DNA from 3 places in the Mesorhizobium sp. M1403 genome. Region 2 is predicted to be linked to each of the others. Evidence: riboswitches for the same ligand, from Rfam matches in the RefSeq annotation. Region 2 holds a riboswitch; each other region holds the start of a gene.
The links. Region 2 has a riboswitch for cobalamin ahead of NKH01_RS14910 (ABC transporter ATP-binding protein). Riboswitches for the same ligand answer to the same signal wherever they lie in the genome.
Positions count from the first base shown of each region.

Region 1: another riboswitch for cobalamin. It lies ahead of NKH01_RS00805 (CbtB domain-containing protein); the one in region 2 lies ahead of NKH01_RS14910 (ABC transporter ATP-binding protein).
Region 3: another riboswitch for cobalamin. It lies ahead of NKH01_RS00620 (DUF1636 family protein); the one in region 2 lies ahead of NKH01_RS14910 (ABC transporter ATP-binding protein).

Region 1 covers NZ_JAMYKY010000001.1:149,464-159,693, reverse strand. Annotated here, with positions in the region: gene NKH01_RS00850 (ABC transporter substrate-binding protein) at 1-414, opposite strand, end outside; gene NKH01_RS00845 (RidA family protein) at 691-1,074, shown strand; gene NKH01_RS00840 (creatininase family protein) at 1,183-1,986, shown strand; gene NKH01_RS00835 (tyrosine phosphatase family protein) at 1,987-2,496, opposite strand; gene cobD (threonine-phosphate decarboxylase CobD) at 2,493-3,551, opposite strand; gene cbiB (adenosylcobinamide-phosphate synthase CbiB) at 3,550-4,521, shown strand; gene cobO (cob(I)yrinic acid a,c-diamide adenosyltransferase) at 4,961-5,584, opposite strand; gene cobU (bifunctional adenosylcobinamide kinase/adenosylcobinamide-phosphate guanylyltransferase) at 5,586-6,107, opposite strand; gene NKH01_RS00810 (CbtA family protein) at 6,100-6,876, opposite strand; gene NKH01_RS00805 (CbtB domain-containing protein) at 6,892-7,071, opposite strand; cobalamin riboswitch at 7,108-7,303, opposite strand; gene NKH01_RS00800 (aromatic ring-hydroxylating oxygenase subunit alpha) at 7,444-8,637, shown strand; gene NKH01_RS00795 (MFS transporter) at 8,616-9,815, opposite strand; gene NKH01_RS00790 (heparan-alpha-glucosaminide N-acetyltransferase) at 10,063-10,230, shown strand, end outside.
Region 2 covers NZ_JAMYKY010000007.1:135,281-145,510, forward strand. Annotated here, with positions in the region: gene NKH01_RS14895 (efflux RND transporter permease subunit) at 1-1,717, opposite strand, end outside; gene NKH01_RS14900 (FAD-dependent monooxygenase) at 1,842-3,416, opposite strand; gene NKH01_RS14905 (efflux RND transporter periplasmic adaptor subunit) at 3,413-4,546, opposite strand; cobalamin riboswitch at 4,886-5,090, shown strand; gene NKH01_RS14910 (ABC transporter ATP-binding protein) at 5,183-5,980, shown strand; gene NKH01_RS14915 (GNAT family N-acetyltransferase) at 5,997-6,923, shown strand; gene NKH01_RS14920 (FAD-binding oxidoreductase) at 6,964-8,211, opposite strand; gene NKH01_RS14925 (hypothetical protein) at 8,095-8,400, shown strand; gene NKH01_RS14930 (LysR substrate-binding domain-containing protein) at 8,504-9,412, shown strand; gene NKH01_RS14935 (MarR family winged helix-turn-helix transcriptional regulator) at 9,569-10,048, shown strand; gene NKH01_RS14940 (HlyD family secretion protein) at 10,045-10,230, shown strand, end outside.
Region 3 covers NZ_JAMYKY010000001.1:113,202-123,431, reverse strand. Annotated here, with positions in the region: gene nuoF (NADH-quinone oxidoreductase subunit NuoF) at 1-569, opposite strand, end outside; gene nuoE (NADH-quinone oxidoreductase subunit NuoE) at 580-1,635, opposite strand; gene NKH01_RS00650 (hypothetical protein) at 1,671-2,078, opposite strand; gene NKH01_RS00645 (NADH-quinone oxidoreductase subunit D) at 2,075-3,265, opposite strand; gene NKH01_RS00640 (NADH-quinone oxidoreductase subunit C) at 3,266-3,868, opposite strand; gene NKH01_RS00635 (NuoB/complex I 20 kDa subunit family protein) at 3,874-4,455, opposite strand; gene NKH01_RS00630 (NADH-quinone oxidoreductase subunit A) at 4,446-4,811, opposite strand; gene NKH01_RS00625 (winged helix-turn-helix domain-containing protein) at 5,148-6,347, shown strand; cobalamin riboswitch at 6,377-6,580, shown strand; gene NKH01_RS00620 (DUF1636 family protein) at 6,619-7,053, shown strand; gene cobW (cobalamin biosynthesis protein CobW) at 7,050-8,102, shown strand; gene NKH01_RS00610 (cobaltochelatase subunit CobN) at 8,121-10,230, shown strand, end outside.

The DNA.
Region 1 (10,230 bases), on a different contig from region 2:
GTCGCCGAGGATGTACTGGTCGGCGTTCTTCAGGTCTTCCCATTTGTCCAGCCCCTGGCCGGGATGGGACATGATGACCTGCGGGTCCTTCTGGAAGTCGGCGGCCACGACGCGCATCGGTATGCCTTGCTGCACGGCATCGAAGGCCGACAGCAGATTGCCGCCCATGTAGAAATCGATCTTACCTGCGAGCAGCAGCGGCCGGCCGCTGACCTGTGGGCCGCCCTGCATGATCGTCACGTCGATGCCGCATGCGGCATAGGTACCATCCACCACGGCTTGGTAGTAACCGCCATGTTCCGGCTCGGCCAGCCAGTTGGTGCCGAAGGTGACTTTTTCGTTCGCTGCCGCGGCAAGCGTACCTGCGCCAAGCAGCACGATCACGCCCGCCGAAATCTTGAGTCTTCCGTACATCCACACCACCCTTTGTTCGCTCCGGCGCATCACGCGCCGGGCTCGACACCATTGTTTCAAGAAGCAAGACACATGCCACCGGCGCGTTGCGTCGGGACCGCCCGCTTGTGCAATGCCCGCCTGTGCAATGGCGGCGCGAAGGCCGGACGGGTCATGCTGTACGGAAGGCATCGTGCCTATTTTTTGATCGCCTGTCCACAATCGCCCTCGTGACATGCACCGCCATCTTGATGCCCGCCTACATCCAGCTTTACGCTGCCGTGAACGGAGATTGCCATGTTCAAATTTCTCACGCCGAAGTCTATCAAGCCGCCCTTCGCCCGCTACAGCCATGGCGTCGAGCTGCCGCCCGGCAAGCGGCTGGTGCTGTGTTCGGGCCAGGTCGCGATCACAGCGGACGACCAGATCCCCGAGGAGGCCGGCGCACAGGCCGAGCTCTGTTTCCAGAACATAGCGGCGATTCTCGGCGAGGCCGGGCTCGGCCTGTCCGACATCGTCCGCATCAACGCCTACGTCACCGACCGCGCCTTCCTGCGGCCCTATATGGAGGTTCGCGACCGGCTGTTCGCCAGTCCGGCGCCGGCCTCGACGCTGATGATCGTGTCCGGCTTTGCCCGGCCGGAGTTTAAGGTCGAGATCGAGGTCATCGCGGCGGGTTGAGGAGCGCTGGCCAGCGGCTGGAATCGACAGGCCGATGATCTCAAGTTACACGACAAAGGTTGGTGCCGCCCCTCATCAAGCGCGCATCCAGTCTCTTCGAGGTAAAAAATGGCCGGAACAAAAAAACGCGTATGGTGGGGTGACTACCGGACCACCGAATACGCGACCGTCGATCCTGAGGCGACCATTGCCGTTCTGCCGCTGGCGGCGATCGAGCAGCACGGGCCCCATCTGCCGGTTTCGACCGACACCTCGATCATGAACGGCATGCTGGAAACGGTGATCGCGCGCCTGCCCGGCGATCTCGACATCCGCATCCTGCCGGTTCAGGCGGTGGGCAAGTCGAACGAGCATTTGCATGCGCCCGGCACCCTCACTCTGCCGGCGACGACCCTGGTCGAGGCGTGGACCGAACTTGGCCTGTCGGTCGCACGCGCCGGCGTCCGAAAACTGATTGTCGTCAACTCGCATGGCGGCAATGAGGAGATCATGGGCATCGTCACCCGCGAATTGCGCGTGCGGGCAAAGATGCTGGCGGTAAAGACCAGCTGGCAACGGTTTGGCCGGCCGGCCGGCATGTACACCGACCTCGAAGACCGCCACGGCATTCATGGCGGCGACGTCGAGACCTCGCTGATGCTGCACTTCCGGCCCGACCTCGTCGACATGGCCAAGGCCGATAATTTCGTGTCCAAGGTCGCCCGCGCCGAAAAGGAATTTTCGCTGCTGCGCCACACCGGAACACACGCCTTCGCCTGGATCGCCAGCGACCTCAACCCGAATGGCGTGGTCGGCGACGCCAGCATTGCAACCGCCGAAAAAGGCCGGCTCACCGCCGAGCATCAAGCCGACGGCTTCATCAGCTTGCTGAAGGACGTGCGCAAGGCAAAGCTGGCGGATTGGCTGGCGTAACTAGCCCTCGATCCTCAGCGCAAACGGCGTGCCCTCAAACGCTTCGGCGCCGCGCCCGATCGCCTCGATGGCGCGGCTCATGCGGCCGTCGCGCTCGAGCAGTGCGTCGGCAATTGCGATCAGCCGCGGATTGGGTGTCGCCGTGGGCGACAGCGCGCGCAGCGTCTTGGCCAGTTCGGCTTCGTCGCGCTTCGGCGCCAGCGCTGCCGCGATAATGTAGGCCGAGGCGGTCGACCGGCTGATGCCGGCATAGCAATGCACCACCAGCGGCCGCGAGCGATCCCATTGGCGGGCGAAATCGAGCAGGTTCAAGACATGCTCCTCGCCCGGCATGGTCATGCCCTCCTGCGCTACCGCAATGTCGTGCATGACCAGGTGCAGATGGTTTTCCCTGGTGATCGAGGCCGGCCGCATCACCTCCGTGCCGGCAGCGAGCAGCGAAAGCAGCCGCCCGGCCCCGGTCTTCGTCACCGTTTCCTCGACTTTGGACAGCGAGCAGACATGGATCATTGGATCGTTTCTCCCTTGGCATCATCGTCGCGCCGCGAGGCCCAGCCGGCAAGCGCTGATTCGAGCCGCCGCCATTCTTCGTCGGCTCCCGGTAGGCCGGCGCGCAACACATCCGGCCGGTCGGCGAAATGCCGAAGCAGGATGCCGCGCTGGCCGAGCACCGAAAACAGGCGGGCGGCGTTCGCCAGCCTGATATAGCGGAACAGCGCGGTGCCAGCGGCGACAGGCACGCCGAACCGGCCGAACAGCGCATCGAGCCGTGCGGCATCCTCGGCCAATCGGCGCCGCATCCCGGCCTGCCAGCCGGTATCGGCAAGCGCCCTTATGCCATATTCGAGCGCCGGCCCGGAAATCGCCCATGGCCCGAATTGCGCCTGCAGCCGCTCGACCGTCAGCGCGTCGGTCAATGCAAAGCCAAGCCGCAGGCCGGCCAGGCCGAAGAACTTGCCGAACGAGCGCAGCACGACGATGCCGCCCTGGTCGACGTCGCCAGCGAGACTTTCGCTGCGTGGGCCGACATCCATGAAGGCCTCGTCGACGACCAGCAGCCCGCCTCTGGCGCGCAATTTTGCGGCAAGTCGAAGCAATCTTTCGCGCTCGACGACGCGCCCGTCCGGGTTGTTGGGATTGACGACGACGGCAAGGTCGGCCGCCGCCAAGGCTTCGAAATCATCGACTTCAGCCGCCGCATGGCCGGCGATCGCCGCTGCCCGCCGATGCTCGGCATAAGTCGGCCCGAGCACCAGCGCCCTGCCCGGGCTGACCAGCGAAGCGACGCGCGGCAACAGGATCTGCGTGCCGGGCGCCGCTGCGACATTCGCCGCCGATGGAGCGCCATAGGCGCTTGCCGCGACTTCGGCCAATTCGCGGGCACGCGCTGCTTCCGGCAATCGCGACAGGGCGGTGGCGGGCAAATCGAAAAGCGGGTAGGAGTGCGGATTGATCCCGGTCGAGAGGTCGACGAAAGGCAGCGGCGCGTGAGGGAAAAGCGCCCTCGCCCGGCCAAGGCTTCCGCCGTGGTCCACTGCCGCCGTCACTCCATCAAGAGACTTCATGTCGATCCTGATCACTTTCCTGTCGCTGGCCATCGAACTTGTACTCGGCTACCCGGCCCAGCTCTTCGATGCCATTGGCCATCCCGTTACCTGGTTCGGCAGGCTGATATCCTTTCTCGACGGCAGGCTCAACCGCGCCACTGATTCCGACGCCCACCGTCGCCGCTGGGGCGTGCTCGCGCTGCTGGTCATCGTGCTGGTGCCGGCCGCCCTCGCCTTCTGGCTCGAAACCATGCTTTGGAGCATTCCCCTCGGCTTGTTGGTCATCGCAATCCTGGCGACGTCGCTGCTGTCGCAGAAGAGCCTGGCCGAGCATGTCGAAGCGGTGGCCGACGCCCTCGACAGCGGCGGACTGGACATGGGCCGCATTGCCGTCTCGCGGATCGTCGGCCGCGACCCGGAAAAGCTCGACAGGGCCGCTGTCTGCCGCGCCGCGATCGAAAGCCTGGCCGAGAACTTCTCCGACGGCGTCGTCGCGCCGGCGTTCTGGATCGGCGTTGGCGGGCTCGCCGGCGGCGTCGCCTACAAGGCCGCCAACACCGCCGATTCGATGATCGGCCACCGCACCCCGCGCCACGAGGCCTTCGGCTGGGCGGCGGCGCGCTTCGACGATTGGATCAACCTGCCGGCATCACGGCTGACGGCGCTGCTGATCGTGCTTGCCGCTTTCCTGGTCAAGGGCGCCGATGCCAAAGCCGCCTGGCATGCTGTGCGGCGCGATGCGAAAAAACACCGCTCGCCCAATGCCGGCTGGCCGGAAGCAGCGATGGCCGGTGCGCTCGGCCTGGCGCTCGCCGGCCCCCGTTCCTATGACGGCGTCATGGTCGAAGACGCGTTGATAGGCGAAGGCGGCCGCCGCGACGATATCGAGAGCACCGACATCCGACGGGCGCTGAAACTTTACCGGGTCGCCGACTTACTGCTGATCGCGCTGTTCGGGGTGGTCGCAGTGGTTGTTATCTTGGCGTGACCTGCGCCCGAGATCGAGCGGAAACAAAAAACCCGCCAAGCGGCGGGTCGTTGGAGCCAGTTAGCACCATAGCGAGATTAGTACCATAGCTGCCGGCACAAAGCAAGAACAAAATTGCTGTGCCCAAAGAATAATCGCCCCAGCTTTGCGCTTCTCATTCCCTGCCTTTGACGTTCGAGGTTGGCGAAATCCGAAGCGCCATCCAATCTCCCCCCTCGTGGGGGAGATGTCCGGCAGGACAGAGGGGGGCGCGAAGGATCGCCAGCCTCTTGACCGTTCACCTGCTAATGACGGTCTGACGACGTAGTTGTCTCCGACTGACAGGCCGAGGGACAGTGCCCCCCTTTGCCCTGCCGGGCATCTCCCCCACAAGGGGGGAGATCGGCAGCTTCGCCGGCGCCGCCTGCTCCGAAACGCCCTTCCCCGATCGCCAAACCCCTCAGAACTCTATCCCTTGCTGCGCCTTCACGCCGGCGGAGAAGTGGTGCTTGGTCACGCCCATCTCGGTGACCAGATCGGCTGCCTCGACCAATACCGGCTTGGCATTGCGGCCGGTGACGACGACATGCAGGCCCTCGCGACGCGCCTTCAGCGCTGCGACCACCTTTTCGAGGTCGAGATAATCGTAGCGCAACGCGATGTTGAGTTCGTCGAGCACCACGAGGCTGATCGACGGCTCGGCCATCAGCTCGAGCGCCTTGGCCCAGGCGGCCTCAGCGGCCGCGATGTCGCGCTTCAGGTCCTGCGTTTCCCAGGTAAAGCCCTCGCCCATGGCGTGCCAGACGACGCGGTCGCCGAAGCAGGCAAAAGCATCCTTCTCGCCGGTGTGCCATTTGCCTTTGATGAACTGGACGACGCCGACGCGCTTGCCGTAGCCGAGCATTCTGAGCGCCAGCCCGAAGGCGGCCGTGGTCTTGCCCTTGCCCGGACCGGTGTTGACGATCAACAGCCCTTTCTCGACCGTCTTGGCTGCAACCTCGGCGTCCTGCACCGCCTTGCGCTTGGCCATCTTCGCGCGGTGGCGTTCCTCGTCCTTGGGATCGATGTGGTCGGTATCAGCCATGTCATTTCACCCTGAGCGGCAGCCCCGCCACCATCAAAAGCACGGTGTCAGCGACGGCGGCAACGTCCTGGTTCAACCGGCCGGCCGCGTCGCGAAACCGTCTTGCCAGCGCATTCTCCGGCACGATGCCCTGGCCGACCTCGTTGGACACCACGAACCAGGGTCCACGCGGCCGCGACAGCACATCTGCCAGCCTTCGGCATTCGGCCTCGACATCATGTTCGGCCAGCATATGGTTGGTCAGCCACAGCGTCAGGCAATCGATCAGCACCGGCTGGCCGTCAGGCAGCGCCTCGATCGCGCCGGCAAGGTCGAGCGGCGCCTCTATGGTCGTCCAACCGGCTCTGCGGCGCGAGCGGTGCAGCGCGATCCGTTCGCGCATCTCCTCGTCATAGGCTTGCGCCGTCGCGATATAGCTCCACGGCGCCGGACAGGCACTCACCAGCCTCTCGGCATGCGCGCTCTTGCCGGAGCGCGCACCGCCGATGATCAGGGTCAGCGCCCCGGCAGCGCGGTCAGGCAAAGCTGTCGCGCAGGCTGGTCGCCGTGCCGGTGAAGCGGCCGCGCACCACGCCGACGACTGCGCCGAGCACCAGCCAGAACACCAGATTGGTCAGCGTCACCGCCACCACGAACTGATGATGCAGGCCTTCCGGGATTGTCGTCTCGAAGCTGTCGGGCTGCGGCGCGCCGACAATATGCGGCGCCACGATCAACGCCACCGCAAGGACCGCCAGCGGCAGCGATCTGCGGAACGCAAGCAGGCCGAGACCGGCCGCGGTCGCCACCACCGTTGCCCACCACCAGATCTGGCGTTGGACAAGGTCGGCCGCCGGCATCGCTGGCAGTTCCGGCGGCAGGCCGAGGCCGGGCGCCAGCGTGAACACGGCAAAGCCGGCAAGCCCCCAGAACAGCCCCTGGCGCCAATTGCCGATGCCGCCGGCGAATTCCGAAACCGCAACCAGGATCAGTGCGAAGCCGATGCCGGTGACGATATTGGCAACGACGCTGAAGGCAAAGCGTTCGAAACCGTCGGCCGGCGCCCAGCCTTCGTCCTCAGCCGGAGCCATTGCTTCAGCCGGTGCCGGCGCGGCGCTGCTCATAGCCATCGTGCCCGTGGCGGCCGGTGCCGCAGGTGCGGCGGCATGGTCATGGCCGCCGCCGGCCTGTTCGTAGACTTCCGCCTTCAGGATCAGTGGCACCGTGGCATAGGCCTGCATGCAGGCGAGAGCGACGCCGGCCACGAGCCCTGCGATCGCCGCGATGAACACGACGTTGCGAAAAAATGTCATGATGTCAGTCCCTTGTCAGTGGCAGGGAAAGCCCATCGAGTGGCGATAGTCGTGGGCGGCATTGTGGACCGCATCGATGTGCGAGAAGCCGACAAAGCCCATGACGAAAATGCCGAGGAATGCAGCAAGCGCCAGCTGCATGAAACGCGACTGCGAGGAGACGGAAGCGCCGAGCGAGACGGAAGCGGTATTCATGTCTTGTCCTTTCGCCCTCCACCCGAGGGCATAGAAATCAGTTTCCTGTCGCCGGCAGGTCTCCTGGCTCGCGGATCAGCGCCCTTCCCCACCTTCCCGAAGAACATCTTCAGTGGCATATGGAGAGGACTACCGCACACAGTTGCGGGGGCAGCCACGGCATTGGGCAAGAATTTCGCCCGCACCGCATTCCCTCTTGGTTCCAAACGGAACCGACGACATCAGCGACTATAGGCAGAATCGCCGCGCCCGGCAAACCAAATTCCGCCGGATCGTGTGGCGAATGCGCCGCCTCGCCAAGCTCGCCGGCCGGCGCCGCAATTGACAATTCTCACAGCCGGGTGTCGGCTGGCGGATGGGGAGGAAGCCGGCATGCAACCCAGCCCGAATGAGCGCGGTCCCTATAACGGCCTGACGCGGGCCGAGCCGACGCTGCCGTCATCGGCCTATTGGGACATCGCAGGCTATCAGCGCGATCTCGAGGCCATCTGGTATCGCAATTGGCTGCTGGTCTGCCGCGAGGCCGACCTTGCCCATCCGCTGGCTTTCAGGACGTTTCGCATAGGCACGCAGGAGGTCGTCGTGCTGCGCGACGAGACCGGCGAATTGCGCGCCTTTCACAACACCTGCCGGCATCGCGGCTCGCAGCTTTGCCAGCAGAGCGAAGGACGGCTGAAGGCGCGGCTCATCACCTGCCCCTACCACGCCTGGTCCTATTCGCTGCGCGGCGATCTGGTGCGCGTGCCGTCGAAATCGCTGCCGGACGGTTTCGACAAGGCCGATCATCCGCTCTACCGCGTCGCGCTTTCGGTGTGGCGCGGTTTCGTTTTCGTCAACCTCGCGCAAGACGCTGCCGGTTCGGCTGAAACATCCTTCGATCCGGCATCCGGCAACCTCGCCAACTGGCCGCTGGAAACGCTGCTGAGCGGCCATGTGCTGCGCAAGGTTATGAACTGCAACTGGAAGATATTTTGGGAGAACTTCAACGAGTGCCTGCACTGCCCTGGCGTCCACAAGGACCTGTCGCGGCTGGTGCCGATCTATGGCCGCGGCCTGATGGGCCGGCACGACGACCCCGAATGGGCGCGCCACGCCGACAATGACGCGCCGGAATTTGCCGGCGGCTTGCGGGCCGGGGCCGAAACCTGGTCGCGCGACGGGCGCGTCCACGGCTCGGTCTTTTCGAGCCTGACGCCGGCCGAGCGTGCTGCCGGGCAGACCTATGCCACCAACTTGCCGTCGATGTTCGTCGTCGGCCATGTCGACTATGTCAGGACCGTGCGGCTGGTGCCGCTTGGGCCGGAGCAGACCGAACTCACCGCCGAATGGCTTTTTTCGCCCGAAGCGCTCGCCGATCCGGCAGCGGATATCGACAACATCGTCGCCTTCGGCACCCAGGTGCTGGAGGAAGATGCTGATATCTGCGAGGTCAACCAGAAGGGCCTGCGCTCGATGCGCCACAAGGCCGGCGTGCTGATGCCCGAGGAATATGACTTGCACCGCTTCCACAACTGGGTGCTCGAGCGGCATGCGGCGCTTGAACATCAAAGCGATTTGGGCAGATAGCGCCAGGTGACGAAGCCGCAGACCGCCGCCAGCAGGCCGAGCGTCGCGAAAACCGCGCCCAGGCCGCAGAACGCCAGCACCACCGAATAGACCAGCGGCGGCGTCAGGTCGGAAAAGTCGAGATAGGTGCGGTAGACCGCCGCCATCTGCGCCCGCTCATACGAGCGCACCGAGCGCATGAACGCGGTCGAGCCCAGCGCATCGAGCGCGATGGTGAAGAAGGCACCGCAAAGCAGCAACGCGCCGGTGACGAGCGGCGCGGCCTCGCCGACGGCGCCGGCCGCCAGCAGCGTCGCCGACATGGCGAAATAGGCAAACGTCATGGTGCGCCGGCCGCCGAAACGCTTTCCCGCCCTGCCCCAGAAGATGGCCATGAACAAAAGCGCATTGCCGGCCGAAACCAAGAGGCCACCGGCGAGCTCGCCCTCGCCGGTGATCACCATGAACAGCGGCCCATAGACAAAGAACGTCGTCCAGAAGCAGGAACGGCCGAAGGCGATCAGCCAGGCCAGCCTCAGCCTTGGCTGCGCGACGAAGCGGCCGATATTGGCCAGCGGATTGACCGGCCGCGTCTTGCCCGGGCGGATCGACGGGTTGTCGCCAAGCCGGTAGGTCCAGAACAGCGCCAGCAGGGCCATGGCGAAGACGGCCACCGCGCTATGCGCGGCATAGATGCCGAAACGCGTGTAGAGGAAAATGCCGAGCGTCGGCCCGGCGGTCCAGGCAAGCATCGACCACGCCATGCGCAGCGACTCGGCCTGCATGAAATCGGTCTTGCGGATGTGGTCCATGATGTAGAGGTTGAGCGTGATCGCCAGCGCGCTGGCGCCGATGACGCGGCAGAGCATGCCGACCGTTTGGCCAGCAAGCGTATGAGTGACGAAGAACAGCGAGCCGACGGCCAGCAGGCAGGCACCGGCGGTATAGACCCAGCGCCGGGCAAAGCGCCGGATCAACATCGGCATGAACAGCGTCGCCGAGAGGCCGAGCATTGCCACGACCGTGTAGAGGATCGAGACGATCTGCTCGTTGTGCAGGATCTCATAGGCCTGGATCGGGATGACGCTGGAGACGGTGGCGCGCGCGAACGATTCGACCGCATAAAGCGAGGCGAAGGTGCGTGCATCCGCCGGCCGCAAGGCCGCAAGCCAGATAGGATGGCGCACATGGGTAGCCATTGCTTTCCCCGAAGCAGAATCGCCCAAAGCAGGGTTTGGAGCACAAATCTGCCGCGGCGATTCCTGGCCGGGTAACAGGAAACCGACGCCTTCACGGCAAAAAGCGAAGCCGGCCAAAGGCTTTCCGGCTCTGGCCTAAAGCGAGTTCTAATGCTGACCCGCGCCAACGCGACGCGAGGACTGCTTCTTTTGACGGTGGCAACCGTGATAGTCGTCTTGCCGGGGCTGAACCAAGACAGCGAGACCGATGAGCATCGCCACGCCGACCACCGCCGTTCAGGATCAACCGAAGGCGAAGCGCATCGCCGCCATCGACATCGCACGCGGCATCGCTTTGCTTGCCATGGCGAGCTATCATTTCACCTGGGATCTCGAATTTTTCGGCTACACCGATCCCGGCCTCACCGCCTTCGGC
Region 2 (10,230 bases):
CGTCAGTCGCTTTGATCGACGCCGTGCGCGGCAGCGTCAGGTCGACCATGACCTCCGGCCGGTCGGATTTCGGGAAGAACTCTTGCCCGACATAGCCCATGGCCACAACCGAGAGGGCAAACAGTCCGGCGGTCGCTGACAGCACCAGCCATTTCGCCCGCATCGCCATCTCGAGCAGCACGCGGAAGCCGCGCGCCAGGCGCGAGGGCTCGTGGCTGCCATGGCCCTTGATGCGCTCAGGCAGGAGGACGACGCCGGTCAGCGGCGTGAACAGCACCGCGACGACCCAGGAAACGACCAGCGCTATGCCGACGACCGCGAACAGCGAGAAGCAGTATTCGCCGGCGCCGCTCTTGGCGAAGCCGACCGGCACGAAGCCGGCAATCGTCACCAGCGTGCCAGTGAGCATCGGGAAGGCGGTCGAGGTGTAGGCATAGGTGGCGGCCGAGATCCGTTCGTAGCCTTCCTCCATTTTGGAAATCATCATCTCAACCGCGATCATGGCGTCGTCGACCAGCAGGCCAAGCGCGATGATCAGCGCGCCGAGCGAAATGCGCTGCAGCGAGATGCCGAAATACTCCATGGTGACGAAGGTGATGGCGAGCACCAACGGGATGGCGACGGCCACCACGATGCCGGGACGCCAGCCGAGCGCCAGGAAGCTCACGGCAAGCACGATGGCGATGGCTTCGCCGAGGCTCTTGGTGAATTCGCCGACGGACTCCTCCACCACGTGCGACTGGTCGGCGACCAGGCCAAGCTCGACTCCGAGCGGCAGCTCGGCTGCCATCTCGTGCATCTTCTCCTTGACGTTCTCGCCGAGCGCCAGCGCGTCGCCACCAGCGGTGATCGAGATGGCGATGCCGAGAGCCGGCTTGCCGTTGAAGCGGAACATCGGCTGCGGCGGATCGGAATAGGCGCGCTTCACCTCGGCGACATCACCCAGCCTGAAGTAGTGGCCGTTGGCATAGAAGTTGATCGCCTTCAGGCTCTCCTCCGAGGTGAACTCGCCGGAGACCCGAATGGCGATGCGTTCGGGGCCGGCATCGACTGTGCCGCTCGGGGTCAAAGCGTTCTGCGCCTGCAGCGCCTGGGACAGCGTGCTGACGTCAAGCCCAAGTGCGGCCACCTTCTGCGTCGAGAATTCCAGATAGATCTTCTCGTCCTGCTGGCCGATCAGCTCGACCTTGGCGACATCTTGCACCGTCAGCAGCCCGGCCCGCAGGCTGCTGGCGATGTCCTTCAGCTCGCGATGGCTGAGATCGTCGGAGGTGAGCGCGTAGATCAACGAATAGGTGTCGCCGAACTCATCATTGTAGAAGGGGCCCTGGACACCGGAAGGCATCGTCGACTTGATATCGTCGAGCTTCTTGCGCACCTGATACCAGAGCGGCTGCACCTGGTCGGCCGCGACCGTGTCCTTCAGGTTGACGAAGACCACGGATTCGCCGGGCTTGGTATAGCTCTTGACGTAGTCGAGGTTGGAAAGCTCCTCGAGCTTCTTCTCGATGCGATCGGTTATCTGTTCGACGGTGTCGCTGGTCGTGGCGCCCGGCCACAGCGTCTTGACCACCATCGTCTTGATGGTGAAGGGCGGATCCTCTTCGCGGCCAAGGCGGGAATAGGCAAAGATGCCGGCGAGCGCGGCCGCGATCATCAGGTAGACAACGAAGCTCCTGTGGCGCAGCGCCCATTCGGAAAGATTGAAGCTGTTCATGATGCAACTCCTGTTCATGGTGCGCCGACGCGGCGCGCGACCGGTCTGCACCGGCAGTCGGGAACATTGGTGATCGGGATTTGGGCAGCGCCGCTGGTTAGGCGGGCGCTGCTTGATTCAGCTGTCAGGCCAGGCTGTGCATGGTGCCTGAAATCCGGTACGGCGCACGTTCGGCCAGCCGTGGCCTGATCGCGAGCCCGGCGAGGTAGCGCTGGAACGCGGCTGCCTCCTGAACCGTGGAGGCCAGCGCGATATGGCCGTCGGGCCGGACCAGATAGGCGCCATCGCGGTGGAGGCCCGCGGCCTTCGCCCTCTCAGACCAGGCGAAGACGTGAATAGGGATGCCGGTCGAGGCGAGCATCGCCCGGAACTCGGCATTCGTCTCTCCATAGACATGGACCTGCCAGTCCAGCGAACGCAGCGGCTCGAAATTGTCGCCGCTGCCGTAGGCGACATAGGGCAGGCGGTCGCCGCCGCGGATTTGGCCAGCTGTGCCCGCGCTGATCGGCCCGGCGCGGTACTGGATGGCTGCCTGCGAGATCAACCCGAAAAAGGCGCGGGAGCCGAACGACGTGTGAAGCAGGAAGTTCAGGATCTTCGGCATCAGATAACGGCGAAACAGGCCGACCAGGCGCGAGCGGCTGGTGATGAAGCGGAACGCCGTGTCGGTACTGTCGATCAGCTTCCGGGCAAAGGCGATGCGTTCCGCCTCGTAGCTGTCCAGCAGGCGCTGGTCCGCACGGCCTTGCAGCACGGCAGCGAGCTTCCAGGCGAGGTTGACCGCATCGCCTATCCCGGTGTTCATGCCCTGGCCGCCGGCCGGGCTGTGGATGTGGCCGGCATCGCCGCAGAGGAACGCGCGGCCGATCTGGAAGCGTTCGGCAACACGGTGATGGACGCGGTAGGTCGAGAACCAGTTGACCTTGTCCACCGCAATGCCGGTGTCGCGCTCGACATCGGCACGGATCGCCTCGAAGGTGATCGTCTCGTCGGCTTCATGCGCCTTCGGCACGATGCCGATCAGACGCAGCGAACCGGATTGCCTGACCGGCATGACGATCGCGAAACCGTAGGCGCTGACCGTCGTGTCCATGCCGTTGCGGGTGACCGCGCCGCTGCCCATGACGTCGGCGACATAGAAGGCCTGCTCGTAGGTGCCGCCGGGGAAGCCGATGTTCAACCCATGGCGCACGGTGCTGCGGGCGCCGTCGCATCCACAGAGATAGGCGGCGCTGACAGTCTCGGTCCGACCGTGCCTCTTCAGCGTGGCAATAACCGAGTCCCTCCTGTCATCGAAGGCAACAAGCTCCGTGCTGCGCTCGACCTCGACGCCGGCGCGCTCGAGATGCGTTATCAGGACGCGCTCGTGAATGTCCTGCGGCAGCGCGAATGCGAAGGAGTACGGGCTGATGCCGCGGCCGAAGTCGGAGAGCGGCAGCTTTGCGGCGATGCCGGCCGGCGTGCGTACGGTGAGTTGCTCCAGCCGCACGCCGGCAGCAAGCACATCCTCGACGATGCCGACCTGGCGGTGGAACTCGAGCGTGCGGGCCTGGACGGCGAGCGCGCGCGATGTCTCGCCTGGACCTGCTGCCTTGTCGAGGATGCGGACCGGCATGCCGAGACGGGTGAGCCAGAGGGCAAGCGTCAGCCCGGTTGGTCCGGCGCCGGCGATCAGGACTTTCGTTTGTGACGGGCTCATCTGGATTCTCCTGCCGCGATGCGAACCTTTTCGTGTTCGCGCAGCCGGTTAATGCCGGCGGTTACGACAACGTCGCCTTCGGCCAGGCCGCCGCTGACGACGACGCGCTCGGTCTCGTAGCGGTCAATGACGACGGGCTTCAGCTCGACGGCCGACGAAGCGCCCACGACCCACACGGCCGGCTTGCCGTCCTTGTCGAACAGCGCACTTCCCGGCAACACCACGACAGGCGCGCTGGATTCGTTGACACGGCCCGCGACGCTGCTGCCGAAGCGCATTTCATCCGGGGCGTTGCCCAGCGAAACCTTCACCTGGAAGGTACGGGTGACGGCATCGGCCACAGGCGACACCTCGCGGATGACGCCGGGTGTCGAGATCGCCGGGTTGCTCAGCAGCGAGACCATGATCTCCGGCGGATGCCCGGCGCTGCGGACATTCGAGAAAGCTGCCTCGGCGATCGAGAAGACGGCGTCGCGGGCTTGCGGATCGGCGATGCGCACGACCATCTGCCCGACGGTGACGAGCTGGCCTTCCTCGGCGCCGGTCGCCGTCACCACACCGTCGAAATCCGCATGCAGTTCGGTATAGGCGAGCTGGTCCTTGGCCATCTCCAGGCCGATCCTTGCCGAGTCCAGCTTGGCCTGCGCGGAGCGAAGGTTCTTCAACGTCGCATCGTAGCTGGCGCGCGTCGTGAAACCTTTGGCGAGCAGCGCTCCGAGGCGGGCTTCGGCGGCACGCGCCTCGACCAGAACGGCTTGCGCGGCCGCGACATCGGCCTCGGCGCTGCGTAAGCGGTTGCGGTAATCCTGGTCTTCGATGCGGGCGAGCACCTCGTCCTTCCTGACCGTCTGGCCGATCGCGGCCATGCGCTGCACCAGCTTACCGGACAAGCGGAAGCCGAGATCGCTTTCGCGTTGCGGGCGGACCTCGCCGATGGCGAGGCGGCTATCCGCCTGCGGCGCCGGCTTCACCTTCACGGCCTTGACCAGCTTCGGTCCCGGCACATCCGGCCTTGCGCTCGCGGCCTCGCCCTTGGCGGCGTACCAGGTGACGGCGGCGGCGCAGGCGAGCGCCGCGAACGATACGCCAACGAGGCCACGTTTCAACCTGCTGTTGGATGCGGCAGTCATGTTGTCTCCTTCCGTGTGGCGGCCGGCGCCGGAACGGGCGCAATAGACGGCAATGATCCTTGGCTGGAGACGGCGCCGGGCGCCTTCGCGAAAACGTGGGGTCAATAGGCCCGTTCACCAGCACGCTTTCATTCGGCTTTTCGAGCGCTGAAATCTCGATCGGATTCTGAAAATTTTCCGATGTTTTGGCGACCGACCTCGTCCGTGCTGGTCCATTGAAAGGTCTTCGAATTGGGCATCCAGGGAAAAACCGGAACACAGGTCTGCCGGTGTTGACAGCAGAGGCATGATGGTGCCTGCGAGCCCAATCAAAAGCCATTGCGACGCGGTCGGCGAGATCTACGGTAGAAAGGTGATGGTCCCCGAGTCGCGAGGCAAGGGGTGAAAAGGGAACACGGTGAGATCCTTCGGATCGAGGCCGTGGCTGCCCCCGCAACTGTAAGCGGTTAGCAAAATCCGAAGTGCCACTGGCCGGCAAGGCTGGGAAGGCAGGATGGCGCAAAGACCCGCGAGCCAGGAGACCTGCCATCAGCATGAGTTGACCGGACGGGGTGTGCCGGGAGGAGACGTGGACATCGGTCTTGTCGGCCGGTCCGTCCAGCTTCCTTCCGTCGCCATTGAGAAAGTGACGGTAAGTTGGACGCCTCCCAGCCTCTTCTTGAAGCGTGTGAACTGAGCGCGACGACGAATGGCCGGTGCCTGGTCAGCGCGGTGAGCCTTTCGATAGCGCCGGGCGACCGCCTCGCCATCATCGGCCCCAACGGCGCCGGCAAGACGACGCTGCTGCGCATGCTATGCGGTACGCTGCGGCCAAGCGCGGGAGATGTGAGATTTTCCGGACGCCGGCTGGAGAGGTTTTCGGCCGCCGAGCGGGCACTGCACATGGCGGTCGTTGGCCAGACCGACCAGCCTGATCCGCGGCTTGCCGTGATCGACTACGTCGAGCTTGGGCGCGTCCCGCATGCCGGCTTGCGTCGGAGGAGCGAGCAACGCGACATCGTCATTGAAGCACTTCGCAGAACCGGCCTGCTGCCGCTGCTCGGCCGCACGATCGGCTCGCTATCCGGTGGCGAGCGGCAACGCGCCCAGCTGGCGCGCGCCATCGCCCAGGAGCCCAAAATCCTGTTCCTCGATGAACCGACCAATCATCTCGATCCGCGCGCCCGCAGCGACCTTCTCGAACTCGTATCGCAGTTTGGCATGACCGTCGTGGCGGTGCTTCATGATCTGTCGCTTGTCACGCCATTTGCCACCAGGGTCGCGGTGATGAACGAGGCCCGCCTGCAGGCACTTGCCAGTCCGTGCGAGGCGCTGACCAAGAAGTTGATCCGCGAGATTTTTGGCGTTGACGTGCTTTGGCTGCGCCATCCCACCGAAGACCGCGAACTCACGGTCTTCGACGTTCCGAACCGCGCCTCTTCACATCCCGATTGACCAAGGAGCAATATCCGTGAAACGCCTCGTACTGTCTTTTGCCTCCCTCCTGCTTGCCGAGACCGCCTTCGCTTTCCCGGTAACCGTTGATAGCTGCGGCACGCCGCTGACGTTCGACGCCGCGCCGAAGCGCGCCGTCATCCAAGATCTGAACATGGCGGAGATGGCCTTCGCGCTGGGGCTGCAACCATCGATCGTCGGCCTGACCGGCATCACCGGATGGTATAAGGTCGGTCCGGAATTCAAGGCCGAGCAGGGCGCGATCCCGGAACTCGCGCCGAAATACCCGACCCTCGAAAACCTCGTCGCCGTCGAGCCCGATTTCTTCTTCGCCGGCTGGTATTACGGCATGAAGCCTGGCGGCGAGGTGACGCCCGATACGCTGGCCCCGCACGGTATCAAGACGCTGGTGCTGACGGAAAGTTGCGTCCATCTCGACCAGAACCGCCCCGCCGCCTCGATGGACCTGCTCTATGGTGATGTCGAAAAGCTGGGCAAGATTTTTGGCAAGGAGGCGGAGGCGGGAAAGCTTGTTTCGAACTGGAAGGCGCAGCTCGCCGATATCACGGCAAAGATCGGCGACCGCACGGGAACGCGTGTGTTTCTTTACGACTCCGGCGAAGACAAACCCTTCACATCAGGCAAGTTCGCGATCCCCAGCGCCTCGGTCTTCGTCGTGCGCCAGTCGGACGCGGTGGCGAAGTTGCGCCTGCTCTATGTCGAGCCGTCGGCGCGCGGCCTCGGCATCGGCAAGCGGCTGGTCGAGGAATGCATCGGTTTTTGCCGCGACACGGGTTACAGGACACTGACGCTGTGGACCAACGACGTGCTCACTTCGGCACGCCGCATCTATGAGGCTGCGGGCTTTAAATTGACCAACGAGGAGCGCCACCATTCCTTCGGCAAGGATCTGGTCGGCCAGAACTGGAATCTGGAGTTGTAGCAGCGCCGCAGAATTTCGAGCATCGGCCTGCGGCGGTCGCTCAGGTCGCAGGCTTAATGTTTTGGTTCAAGCGAAAGAAATTGGTGGGATCATACTTGTTCTTTAGTGCGGCCAACCTCGGATAATTCTCGCCGTAAGCCGCCAGAACCCGATCAGTGCCCTCTTCGCCGAGATTGTTGGCATAGACGCCGCCGGTCGAGAACGGTCTCATTGCATCCCACAGGTCGCGCGCCCATCGGATGTGCGTTTCGTCGTCAGACGGATTGTCCCAGATCGATATCGGGAAGCAATCGTAAAGCGCATCCCGATTGGCGTAGGGCGTTCCGTCCATCGGTACTCGCGAGATGGCGCCGCCAACCTGCTGCAGGACCAGAAGCGATTCGCTGGGTGCAGTCATGTAAGCCGCAAGCATGGTATCGATCGCCTGATCTGTGATTTCGCGCATGAACTGCGCCTTCCAGTAGTAGCGCCGCCCGCGCGGAAAGAGGCTGTCCCCGGCCGATTGGATTTGAAGATAGGGGACGGGAGCAATCCGGCGCTCAACCGGCGTGCCATACTCTCTCAGAGGTTGAATGATTTGCTGGCCCTCGTCGAGTGGGCCGATGTAGCACGCCGATATGCTGAAGAAGCGTTCGCCCGAGGGCGCCGTCACAAGTGCTGCATCCAGGCTCAGCTCATCCGGGGCGCCGCTCGAGAACGCACGGTAGAACCGCATCGCTTCGCGTGCCTCTTCGTACCGGTATAGCATCGATCCCGCGATGAGGAGCGGACCCACGGGATGGAGCTTGTATTCGAAAGTCGTGACTATTCCGAAATTGCCGCCGCCGCCCCGAATGCCCCAGAACAAATCTGCATTTTCGGCCGCGTTTGCCGTGAGCAACCGGCCGTCCGCCGTCACGATTTCGACAGCGACAAGGTTGTCGCAGCTCAGTCCATGTTTTCGGCCAAGCTTGCCGAACCCGCCGCCGAGTGTCAGTCCGGCTATGCCGGTATCCGCGTTGACACCCATGGTCGTCGCAAGACCATGGACCTGTGTGGCTGCGTCGAACTCGCCCAGGTTCAAGCCAGCTTCTGCGCGCGCAACACGGCGGATCGGGTCGACTTCGATCCGCTTCATGCGTGACACATCGATCACCACGCCGCCGTCGCATACCGAACTGCCGGCGACGTTATGGCCACCGCCGCGGACGGCGACGAGGAAGCCTTGCGATCGGGCGAAGTTGACGGCCGTGACGACATCGCTGGATTCGGCGCAATAGAAGACAGCCGCCGGCCTCTTATCGACCATGCCATTCCAAACTCTGCGCGCCTGATCATAGCCGGGATCGTCTGGAAGGATCAGATCGCCGCGAATCGCCTGCCTGAGCCGAGCGATATCTGGCGCCTGCAACTTCGGCTCGGAACCGTCTATAAGCTTGAACATGCTCATCGAGGGATACCCTTCGTGATCCGGCACGGTTGGACAGGGCCGCTGTAGTTCACCGACATGTGTCGGATCATAATGATCTCATGCAGCGCCATTCGCTGCAAAATCGAATATCTCAGTCGCTGGATGAGCCAAATTCATCTAAACTGCCTGGATGAGAAAACTTCCGCCGCTCGGGTCGCTTCGCGCCTTCGAAGCCGCTGCCAGGCTGATGAGCTTCAGGAAGGCCGCGACGGAACTCGGAGTGACGCCGACGGCCATCAGCCACCAGATTCGATTGCTGGAGGAGGTCTGTGGGCAACTGCTGTTCCGGCGACGCCCACGCCCGCTCGTGCTCACAGACGTGGGCGAACGGCTATTCCCGGTAATTTGCAGCGGCTTCGACGCTTTCGCCGCGGCTATAGCATCAGCCTCGGCCGGTGTTGGCCAACGCCCGTTGCGCGTGACGAGCCCAAATGCGTTTGCCAGCCGATGGCTGGTTCCGCGCCTGTCGAATTGGCGCGAACAGCATCCGAACATTCCACTGGAGATCATCGGGACAGACGCCGTTCTGGACCTGCGAGCCGGTGACGCCGACGTCGCGATCCGCTATGCGCGCAGGATGCCGCGGGATGTTCCCGCGCAGGAAATTTTTCGGGACGCATTCTTTCCGGTATGCAGCCCGAAGCTGTTCGCAGGAGGTGACCGACAGATCGAGCGCGCCGCCGATCTGCTGCAATACCCGCTCATCCATTTCAATTGGACGAACCGCGACCCGGAAGCGCCGACTTGGCAGCGATGGCTGGCGATCGCACACTCGATCGATCCCAGCATCCCCAATGCCAACCAGGCATGGGACTTAAGTTTCCGCGAAGAGCTGCACGCGATCGACGCGGTCGCGGCAGGCCAAGGCATCGCTATCTGCAGTGATGTGGTCGTCAGTGGCGAACTCGAGGCTGGCAGGCTGGTCAAGGCACATGATCTCTCTTTGCCAGGCTATGGCTTTTACCTTGCCTGGGTAGCCAATCACCCCCGACAAGCGCATATCGAAACCTTTTCCGCCTGGATGAGATCGACAGTCTGAGCATCTGAACGCCGATCTTCTGCATACTCGTCACAAGCGCCCGGGGTGATAAATTGCTAACCACGATCGCCCCGCACTGACTGCCATGCACATTTGCCGGCTACTGGCACAATCCGGCTCCTTGAATTATGAGCACGCTTATTATATATGTCGCTCATGGTTTCCGACGGCATCGACAGATTGGGCTTTTTGATCCACGACGTGCAGCGCCTGATGCGCAAGCGCTTCGAGGCGCGCGCCAGTGGTTTCGGCCTTTCTTCGGCGCAATGGCGGCTTCTGGTCCGTGTCGCCAAGGAGGCGGGTGTCGCGCAGGCGCGGCTTGCCGAGCTTCTCGAAATCGAGCCGATCAGCGTCTCGCGCCTTGTCGATCGCATGGAGGAGGGCGGCTGGATCGAGCGCCGTCCCGACGCAACCGACAGACGAGTGCGCATGATTTTCCCGACCGCCAAGGCGAACGCAGCCTACGCCCACGTCAAGAGCCTTGCCGGCGAGGTGTATGAGGAATCGCTCGTTGGCGTTTCGCCGGAAGATCGCCGCGTCCTGGTCAAGGCGCTGGAGACAATGGTGCAGAATCTTGCAGATGGTGACACGCCGCCCTCGGAAAAATTGAAGAATACGGAAGGCGCAGCAGCATGAACGCGGTAGCCAAAGTAGATGAGAATGCAGCCAAGCTGGAGATGGAAGCTCCCGCGAAGCCGGCGGCAGCTCCGGTAACGGTCGCTGCGCAGGTAGCTCCGGCGCCGGTGGCGCTGAAGAAGAAGCGCCGTGCCGGCCGCTTCCTTTTGATGTTTGTGCTGCCCGCTGCGTTGATCGCCGGC
Region 3 (10,230 bases), on a different contig from region 2:
CGTGGCTGGCCCTTCTTGCCCTCGAGGCTTTCGAGCAGCGCCGTTTCCTCGCCACAGATATAGGCGCCGGCGCCATGATGCATGTAGATGTCGAAATCATAGCCGGAGGTGTTGTTCTTGCCGATCAGCTTGGCCGCATAGGCCTCGTCGATGGCGCGTTGCAGCGCCTCGCGCTCGCGGATGAACTCGCCGCGCACATAGATGTAGGCGGCGACCGCGCCCATGGCGAAGCCCGCAAGCAGGCAGCCTTCGACCAGCGTGTGCGGGTCGTGGCGCAGTATGTCGCGGTCCTTGCAGGTGCCGGGCTCGGACTCGTCGGCATTGACGACGAGATAGCTCGGCCGGCCGTCGCTTTGCTTGGGCATGAACGACCATTTCAGCCCGGTCGGGAAGCCCGCGCCGCCACGTCCGCGCAGGCCGCTGGCCTTCATCTCGTTGACGATCCACTCGCGCCCCTTGGCGATGATGCCGGGCGTGTTGTCCCAGGCACCGCGCGCCATGGCGCCGGCCAGCGACTTGTCGAAGCGGCCGTAGATATTGTTGAAGATGCGGTCTCTGTCCTGAAGCATTGCTCGTTCCTCAGACCGGCTTCTTGCCGGTCGGCCGGCTTTTGTTTCCGGGCGACGGCGTGGCCGCCTTGGCGGCAGTCTTCGCCGGTTTAACCTTGGCCTCCGGCGCTTTGAAAGCAGACGCCGGCTCGGCCTTGTTCTTGGGGCCTTTGCGCTGTTTCGAGACGTCCTCGACCTGCGGCTCGGCCTTGTTGGCATTGGCGGCCGAATGCAGCGGCGCTGCAACGCTCGCCGCCTTTTCCGCCGCGGGCGCGACTTTTGTCACCGACGGCGATTTCAGCGCCGGGCTGGTCTCGACCGCGTCGGTCTTCGGCTTGCTGGCATTCGAGGGCGCAACCGGCGCCGGTGCAGGCGCGGTCGAAGCCGCAGACGGAACTGGTGCTGCGGCGGCAGCCGCCGGCCCCGCCTTGGTCGCCGCCTTGGTTTCCCGGTCGCGGGTTACCTTGAGGATCGCCTTTTCACTCTTGAGGGTCGTCAGGCCACTGGCCGGCTCTGAGGTGACGCGGCCGTTTTGCGGTCCTGGCGTCACCGAAGCACCCTTGCCGGCGTCATAGAGGTCGATGATCTCGGCAAGCCGCTCCGGCGTCAAATCCTCGTATGTGTCCTTGAAGACCATAACCATCGGTGCGTTGACGCAGGCGCCGAGGCATTCGACCTCCTCCCACGACAGCGTGCCCTTGTCGTTGGTGTGGAACTGGTCGTGATGGATCTTCGAGCGGCACACATCCATCAGCGATTCCGAGCCGCGCAGCATGCAGGGCGTGGTGCCGCAGACCTGGACATGCGCGCGGGTGCCGACCGGATTGAGCTGGTATTGCGTATAGAAGGTGGCGACTTCTAGCCCGCGAATATAGGGCATGCCGAGCATGTCGGAGATCGTCTCGATCGCCGCCTTGGTCACCCAGCCTTCCTGCTCCTGCGCCAGCATCAGCAAGGGGATGATCGCGGATTGCTCGCGCCCCTTCGGATATTTCTTGATCCACTGCTTCGCCGCTGCCGCATTCGCCCGGTTGAAGGCGAAGGAGGCTGGCTGGAGGCTGGCTTCTGCGAGACGGCGGACTGACATTTAGCGATCGACCTCACCAAAGACGTATAGGTTCGTCATCTTGCTGCGGCCTCCTTACAAAGTTTCGCCGTACCGTCGAAACATTGGAAAGTCGGCGAATTTGTCATGACAGGCGGGCAAACGCCGGATTTACCAGCCAAGCGAGCAACAAGCCGCGCGAACCCTGTTTTGCCGGAAGCGGCTGCCGATACCTCCGCCTTAGAGAAACTCGCGCCATCCGGCGCTGCGACGCTACACTCGCATGTATCTCTCTTGAAATAGAAAGCATCGACATCGGCGGATTCTGCTGTCGCACTTTCTTGCATGCCAAGCGTGACGTAGCTCAGCTTGAAGTGCTGCTTCACAAGATCGGAAGCATCGATAGACGCTCCGCACTCGATTGCATATGCAGGGTGCATTGCGACAGCAATGACGATTAACGTGAGGCTCAGAATGCGATTCACCGATCGACCTCACCAAACACGATGTCGAGGGAGCCGAGAACGGCGGTGACGTCGGCCAACATGTGGCCGCGGCACAAAAAGTCCATCGCTTGCAGATGCGCAAAGCCGGGGGCGCGCAGCTTGCAGCGGTAGGGCTTGTTGGTGCCGTCGGAGACGAGATAGACACCGAACTCGCCCTTCGGCGCCTCGACCGCGGCATAGACCTCGCCGGCCGGAACGCGGTAGCCTTCGGTGTAGAGCTTGAAGTGATGGATCAGCGCTTCCATCGAGCGCTTCATCGCCGCGCGCTTCGGCGGCACCACCTTGCCGTCGAGGTTAGACACCGGCCCGCTGCCCTCCTTACCGAGCAACAGGTCGACGCACTGGCGCATGATTTTCGCCGACTGCCGCATCTCTTCCATACGCACCAGATAACGGTCGAAGCAGTCGCCGTTCTTGCCGATCGGAATGTCGAAGTCCAGCTCGGCATAGCATTCGTAGGGCTGCGATTTGCGCAGATCCCACGGCGCACCCGAGCCGCGCACCATGACGCCGGAAAAGCCCCAGGCCCAAGCGTCGGCCAGGGAGACGGTAGCGATGTCGACATTGCGCTGCTTGAAGATGCGGTTGCCGGTCAAAAGCGCGTCGAGGTCGTCGACCGACTTCAGGAACGGGTCGATCCACTTGCCGATGTCCTCGATCAGCTTCTGCGGCAGGTCCTGGTGGACGCCGCCCGGCCGGAAATAGGCCGCGTGCATGCGCGAGCCCGAGGCGCGCTCATAGAACACCATCAGCTTTTCGCGCTCGACAAAACCCCAGAGCGGCGGCGTCAGCGCGCCGACATCCATCGCCTGCGTCGTCACATTGAGGATGTGCGACATAATGCGGCCGATCTCGGAGTAGAGAACTCGAATAAGCTGCCCGCGCTTCGGCACCTCGATACCGAGCAGCCGCTCGGCGGCGAGCGCAAAGGCATGCTCCTGGTTCATCGGCGCGCAATAGTCGAGCCGGTCGAGATAGGGCACGGCCTGCAGATAAGTCTTGTGCTCGATCAGCTTTTCCGTGCCGCGATGCAAAAGCCCGATATGCGGATCGACGCGATCGACGACTTCTCCGTCAAGCTCCAGCACAAGGCGCAAAACGCCATGCGCAGCAGGGTGTTGCGGGCCGAAATTGATATTGAAGTTGCGAACGGAGGTTTCAGCCATTTACTGCTTTGCCTTCTCATCTCCCGGAAGCACGTAATCCGTACCTTCCCACGGAGACAGAAAATCGAAATTGCGGAATTCCTGCTTGAGCTCGACCGGCTCGTAGATGACGCGCTTGGCTTCGTCGTCGTAGCGCACCTCGACGAAGCCGGTCAGCGGAAAGTCCTTGCGCAGCGGATGGCCCTCGAAGCCGTAGTCGGTCAGGATCCGGCGCAGATCGGGATGGCCCGAAAACAGCACGCCATAGAGGTCGTAGGTCTCGCGCTCGAACCAGTCCGCGCCGGGATATATGCCGGTGATCGACGGCACCAGCGTCTCTTCGTCGGCCTGGACCTTGATGCGGATGCGGATATTCTGCCTCGGCGACAGCAGGTGATAGACCACGTCGAAGCGCTTTGCCCGCGACGGATAATCTGCGCCGCAAACGTCGATGATCGAAATGAACTGGCATTTCGGGTCGTCGCGCAGGAAGGTCACCACCTCGATCAGGTCGCGCGGCTCGACCGAGATAGTGAGTTCGCCATAGGCGAGCACCGCTTCGCCGATCCGGCCGGTCAGCTTCTCGCCAAGATAGGTCGAGAGGTCATTCAACGCCTGGGTCATGCCGCTCACCGTTCGATCGTGCCGGTGCGGCGGATCTTCTTCTGCAGCAGAAGGATGCCGTAGAGCAGCGCTTCAGCGCTCGGTGGGCAGCCGGGCACGTAGATGTCGACCGGCACGATGCGGTCGCAGCCGCGCACCACCGAATAGGAATAATGATAATAGCCGCCGCCATTGGCACAGGAGCCCATCGAGATGACGTAGCGCGGCTCCGGCATCTGGTCGTAGACCTTGCGCAGCGCCGGCGCCATCTTGTTGGTCAGCGTGCCGGCAACGATCATGATGTCGGACTGGCGAGGAGACGCGCGCGGCGCGACACCGAACCTCTCCGAGTCGTAGCGTGGCATCGACGTATGGATCATCTCGACGGCGCAGCAGGCGAGGCCAAACGTCATGAACATCAGCGAGCCGCTGCGCGCCCAGGTGATCAGCGCCTCGGTCGAGGTGACGAGAAAGCCCTTGTCGGCGAGCTCGTTGTTGATCTCCAGGAAGAATGGGTCATCTTCCCCCACCGGCCGGCCGGTGTTGGGGTCGATGAGACCCTTGGGCTTCGGCGCGACGAGCGTGCCGGAACTGTCGTTCAATCCCATTCCAGCGCTCCTTTTTTCCATTCATAGGCAAAGCCGATGGTCAGCACCGCCAAAAACACCATCATCGACCAGAAACCGAGCATGCCGATCTGACTGAACGACACTGCCCACGGAAACAGGAAGGCCACTTCCAGATCGAAGATGATGAACAGGATCGACACCAGGTAGAAGCGGATGTCGAACTTCATGCGAGCGTCGTCGAACGAGTTGAAGCCGCACTCATAGGCGGAAAGCTTTTCCGGATCGGGGTTGCGGTAAGCCACCAGGAACGGTGCGGCGAGCAGCGCCAGGCCGACGACCAGCGCCACGCCGATGAACAGGACGATGGGCAGGTACGAACCTAAAAGTGCGTTCATGCTGCAGTTTTCCGTTGGCGGCCAATCCACTCTGATTACAGCACCGGACCCACTTGCGGAAGCGTGACAGATTAACCACTGAACCGTTTTAAGGGGGCTCTATGCTGCAACGCGGCGAGGGTTAGCGCAGCGCTTTCGGCGAAGCAAGTCAAACCTTGTTCAAATCGCGGTGCTGGACGGCATATCCGGGAAAACTGGTCCGATCCGCTCCTGTTTGATTTCCTTCACTTTTCACTCCACTTTTCTCTCCTGACATAGATGCCGCCAAAACCTTGCTAGCATGGGGCGGAATCGCAGGTCATTTTCTCTGTCTAACATCGTCCGGATACCGCCTTCATGAAGGAAAAAATCTCGCTTGCCCTGGCCCGTCGCATTGCGCTTGCGGCACAGGGATTCAATGACCCGCGCCCCAGCGGCACGCCTGACCGCCGGCATCTGGCCCGGGTGCTTGCCCGTACCGGCCTGCTGCAGATCGATTCCGTCAGCGCCGTGGTTCGCGCCCATTATATGCCGCTCTATTCGCGGCTTGGCCCCTACAAGCTGGCGCTGCTCGACGACGCCGCGGTGACACACAAGCGCATGGTCTTCGAATATTGGGCGCATGAAGCCTCGTTCCTGCCCGTCGAGACCTATCCGCTGATGCGCTGGCGCATGCAGCGGGCCGAGCGCGGCGAGGAAATGTACAGCGGACTGGCAAAATGGGGCCGCGAGCACGCCGCCTACATTGAGGACATCTATCGCGAGGTCGCTGAACGAGGCCCGATCGCGGCGTCGGCTTTCGAAGGCCAGAAGGGCTCGGGCGGCTGGTGGGGCTGGAGCCATGCCAAGCATGCCTTCGAATGGCTGTTCTGGGCGGGCCGCATCACCACGGCGCACCGGCGTGGTTTCGAGCGGTTCTACGATCTGCCGGAGCGCGTGCTGCCGCCAACGGTACTCGCTTTGCCAGTTCCGTCCCCCGCGGACGCCCACCGCGAACTGCTGCGCATCTCCGCCCGCGCCCATGGCGTCGCCACGGCGGGCGATCTGCGCGACTATTTCCGCCTCTCGCCCGCCGACATCAAGGGCCGCATCGAGGAACTGGTCGAGGCTGGCGACCTGTTGCCGGTGAGCGTCGAAGGCTGGAGCAAAACAGCCTATCTCCACAAGGACGCCCGTTTGCCGCGCAGGATCGAGGCGCGCGCCTTGCTTGCGCCGTTCGATCCCGTCGTCTTCGAGCGGTCGCGCACCGAGCGGTTGTTCGACTTCCACTACCGCATCGAGATCTACACGCCGGCCGAAAAGCGCCAGTATGGCTATTATGTGCTGCCGTTCCTGCTCGGCGACAGCATCGTCGGGCGCGTCGACCTCAGGGCCGACCGCCCGGCCGGCGTATTGCGCGTCCATGCCGCCTATTCGGAGCCCGGCGCCCCGCCGCAAACTGCCGCCGCCCTTTTCGAGGAATTGAAGCAGATGCAGGGTTGGCTCGGGCTCGAGCGCATCGAGGTGACGGCTGCCGGCGACCTCGGCCAGCCGCTCGCAGATATCGCCGCGTCATAGACGTGCGTTGACACGACTGCCTTCACAAGCCTAAATCCGTTCCAGACGGTCCCCTGCCCGCAACGGCAAGGGCCAAGAGGGAATGCGGTGCGAAATCTCGATTTCAAATCCGCGGCTGTCCCCGCAACTGTAAGCGACGAGCCAAGGCCGAAAACCACTGGGATATTCCCGGGAAGGCGGCACCCAGGCGATGACCCGCGAGCCAGGAGACCTGCCGTCTAGGACATAAGAATCCGATCGCCTGGCGGGTTTTCCGGGCAAGGAGCCTGATTTGGAACGCGACAGCAGTTTTCCGGCTGAGACAGCGGATTTATTGTCCGGCCATGGTGATTCCCCGGCCGGCGTCACCGTCATCGTCTGCTCGTCCTGCCGTGACGAGACCGGTTCGGACGCTCATCCCCGCGCCGGCGAACTGCTCGCCGAGGACACGCGCCGCGCCGCTTCCAGCGAAAACATTAAAATCCGCACCGTCGAATGCCTCGGCAATTGCAAGCGCCGGCTCAGCGCCGCGATGCTGCGCGACGGCTGCTGGAGCTATGTCTTCGGCGACCTGACCACGACCAGCGGCACCGATCTGGTGACGGGGGCAAAGCTGTTCGCTACTTCGACGGACGGCCTCATTCCGTGGCGCGGCCGTCCCGATTGCCTGAAGCGCGGCTTGGTTGCCCGCATCCCTCCCCTCGACCTTTTGAAGGACTTGATATGACTTCCCCAGATTCGGCCGCCAACGTTTCGCGCGTCCCCTGCACCGTCGTCACCGGCTTTCTCGGCGCCGGCAAGACGACGCTGATCCGCCATTTGCTCGAAAACGCCAAAGGCAAGCGCCTGGCCATCATCGTCAACGAGTTCGGCGATATCGGCATCGACGGCGAGATCCTGAAGGGCTGCGGCATCGACACTTGCCCCGAGGAAAACATCGTCGAGCTGGCCAATGGCTGCATCTGCTGCACTGTCGCCGACGACTTTGTCCCCGCGCTCGACCAGATCCTGTCGCTGACGCCGAAGGTCGACTACATCCTGATCGAGACGTCCGGGCTGGCCCTGCCCAAGCCGCTGGTCCAGGCCTTCCAGTGGCCGTCGGTGAAAAGCCGCGTCACGGTCGATGGCGTCATCGCCGTCGTCGACGGGCCGGCGCTGGCTGATGGCCGCGTTGCCAACGACATGGACGCCCTGCAGGCGCAGCGCGCGCAGGACGAGACGCTCGACCATGACGATCCTGTCGAGGAGGTGTTCGAAGACCAGCTCGCTTGTGCCGACCTGATCATCCTGTCGAAGAGCGACCTGCTGGACGCAGCCGGCGCGGCGCGCGCCAATGCCGTCATCGGCAAGCATGTTGCGCGGGCGGTGAAGATCGTGCCGACCTCGCAAGGCAAGGTCGATCCGTCGGTGCTGCTCGGCCTTGGTCTCGCCGTCGAGGACGACATCGAGAACCGCAAGACCCATCACGACGACGAGCTCGACCACGAACATGACGACTTTGACTCGTTCGTCATCGACATTGCGTCGGTGTCCAACCCGGACGAGCTGGCACAACGCGTCGCCACGGCGGCGGAGGAAGAAAACGTATTGCGCGTCAAGGGTTTCGTCGACGTCGGCGGCAAGCCGATGCGGCTCTTGCTGCAGGCCGTCGGTCCGCGCGTCAACCACTATTACGACCGCGCCTGGACCGCTGAAGACGATCGCCGCTCGCGCCTCGTCGTCATCGGCCTGAAAGGGCTGAACCGCCCGGCGATCGAGCGTATCCTCGCCGGCTGATCCCAGGTACGAGCCGCGATGCACATCCTCACCACCACATCCGCCTCGCTCGACGATCTCGCCGAGCCTGTCGATCTCAGGCAAACGCCTGCGGATGTCGTGGCGCTGTCCTTCACCGACAGCGACCTCGCCGGGCTGGCGGCGGCGTGGAAGGCAGATGCGGACCGCCTGCCGTCGATGCGGCTCGCCGCCTTGCGCGACCTGCGCCACCCGATGTCCGTCGACCTCTGGATCGACAGCGTCGCCCGCCACGCCAAGGTCGTCCTGGTCCGCATCCTCGGCGGTTACGACTGGTGGCGCTACGGCTGCGACCAGCTTGCCGTTGTCGCGCGAAATCGCGGTATTAAGCTGGCGCTCCTACCGGGCGAGAGCCACGACGAGGATTTGCGGCTGATCGAAGGCTCGACGCTGCCGCGCCAGGAACTTGATGGTCTGCTCGACTATTTCCGCGAAGGTGGCCCGGCGAATATGACGGCGCTGGTGCAGAGGTTGGCAAGTCTCGCCGGATCGGGTGCGGCGGTCGCTGAACCTGTCAGCGTGCCAAAGGCGGGATTTTACGAGCCGGGACGCGGCGTTATAGAAAGAATGGACTTATCAAGCGTCGGCATTCCTTCGCGCCCCCCTCTGTCCTGCCGGACATCTCCCCCACAAGGGGGGAGATCGGCTGTCACTGACCGTCTCGCGACTTCTGCAACATCGAACATTGACGAAGGCGACGATGACCAGGCGATCTCCCCCCTTGTGGGGGAGATGTCCGGCAGGACAGAGGGGGGCGCGACGGAACGCAGCCTAAACCTACCGTCCGCCGAACCCGCCCCCATCATCCCCATCCTGTTCTACCGCTCGATGCTGCTCGCCGCCGATGTCGCGCCCATCGATGCGCTTGTCGAGGCGCTCGGGCAGCGTGGCATAGCGCCGGTCCCCATCTTCGTCTCCAGCCTCAAGGACGCGGCATCGCTCGCCTTTGTCGAAACCGCGTTTGCCGCGCTGAACCCTGCCGCCATCATCACCGCCACAGCTTTCGCCTCGGGCGCCGAACCCGGCGTCGAGACGCTGTTCGACCGCGCCGGAGTGCCGGTGTTCCAGGTCGTCGTCGCGACCACCCGCCGCGACATCTGGCAGAACAACCAGCGCGGCCTGGCGCCCGCCGACCTTGCCATGCATGTCGTCCTGCCCGAGCTCGACGGCCGCATCCTGGCCGGCGCCATTTCCTTCAAGAGCGAAAGCGAGATCGATCCGGCATTGGCCTTCCGCGCCTTCGCCAACCGGCCAGAGCCTGACCGCGTGGCGCAGGTCGCGAACCGTATCGAGGCCTTCGTGCGTCTGCAGCGGACGCCGCGTGCGGAGCGCAAGCTCGCCATCCTGATCCCCGACTATCCGAGCGCGCCCGGCCGCACCGGCTATGCCGTCGGTCTCGACGTGCCGTCCAGCGTGCTGGCGATGCTGCACGACCTGAGCGAACAGGGCTACGCCGTTGAAGGGATTCCGCAAACGCCGCGTCAGTTGCTGGAGGTGCTGGAGCCAGCCGACCAGGGACTGGCTTTGCAGGATTATCTGACCTTCTCGAAGGAATTGCCGCCGGCGGCCATCGCTGCGGTGGAGGCCGCATGGGGGAATACGGATGATGAGACAGGTTCGCGCGAGGCACCCCCCTCTGTGCTGCCGGACATCTCCCCTTCAAGGGGGGAGATTGCGCTGTTGTCTCTGCTTTCGCCAACTACCAAGGGCGTTAAGGGAGAGCCGGCAGCCGAACTGCCAATCTCCCCCCTTGAAGGGGAGATGTCCGGCAGGGCAGAGGGGGGTGTCCAAGCGCCCACCACCGCAAAATTCCCCTTCCGCGCCGCCACCTTCGGCAATATCACCGTAGCCCTCGCCCCTGATCGCGGGCGCTCAGTCAACCGCCGTGCCGATTATCACGACCCGACATTGCCGCCGCGCCATGCACTGATCGCCTTTGGCTTGTGGCTGCGTAAGTCGCTCGGCATCCATGCAATTGTCCATGTCGGCGCCCACGGCACGCTGGAGTGGCTGCCCGGCAAGACCGTGGCGCTCAGCGAAAACTGCTTTCCCGAAATCGTCACCGGCCCCCTGCCCGTCATTTATCCTTTCATCGTCTCCAACCCCGGCG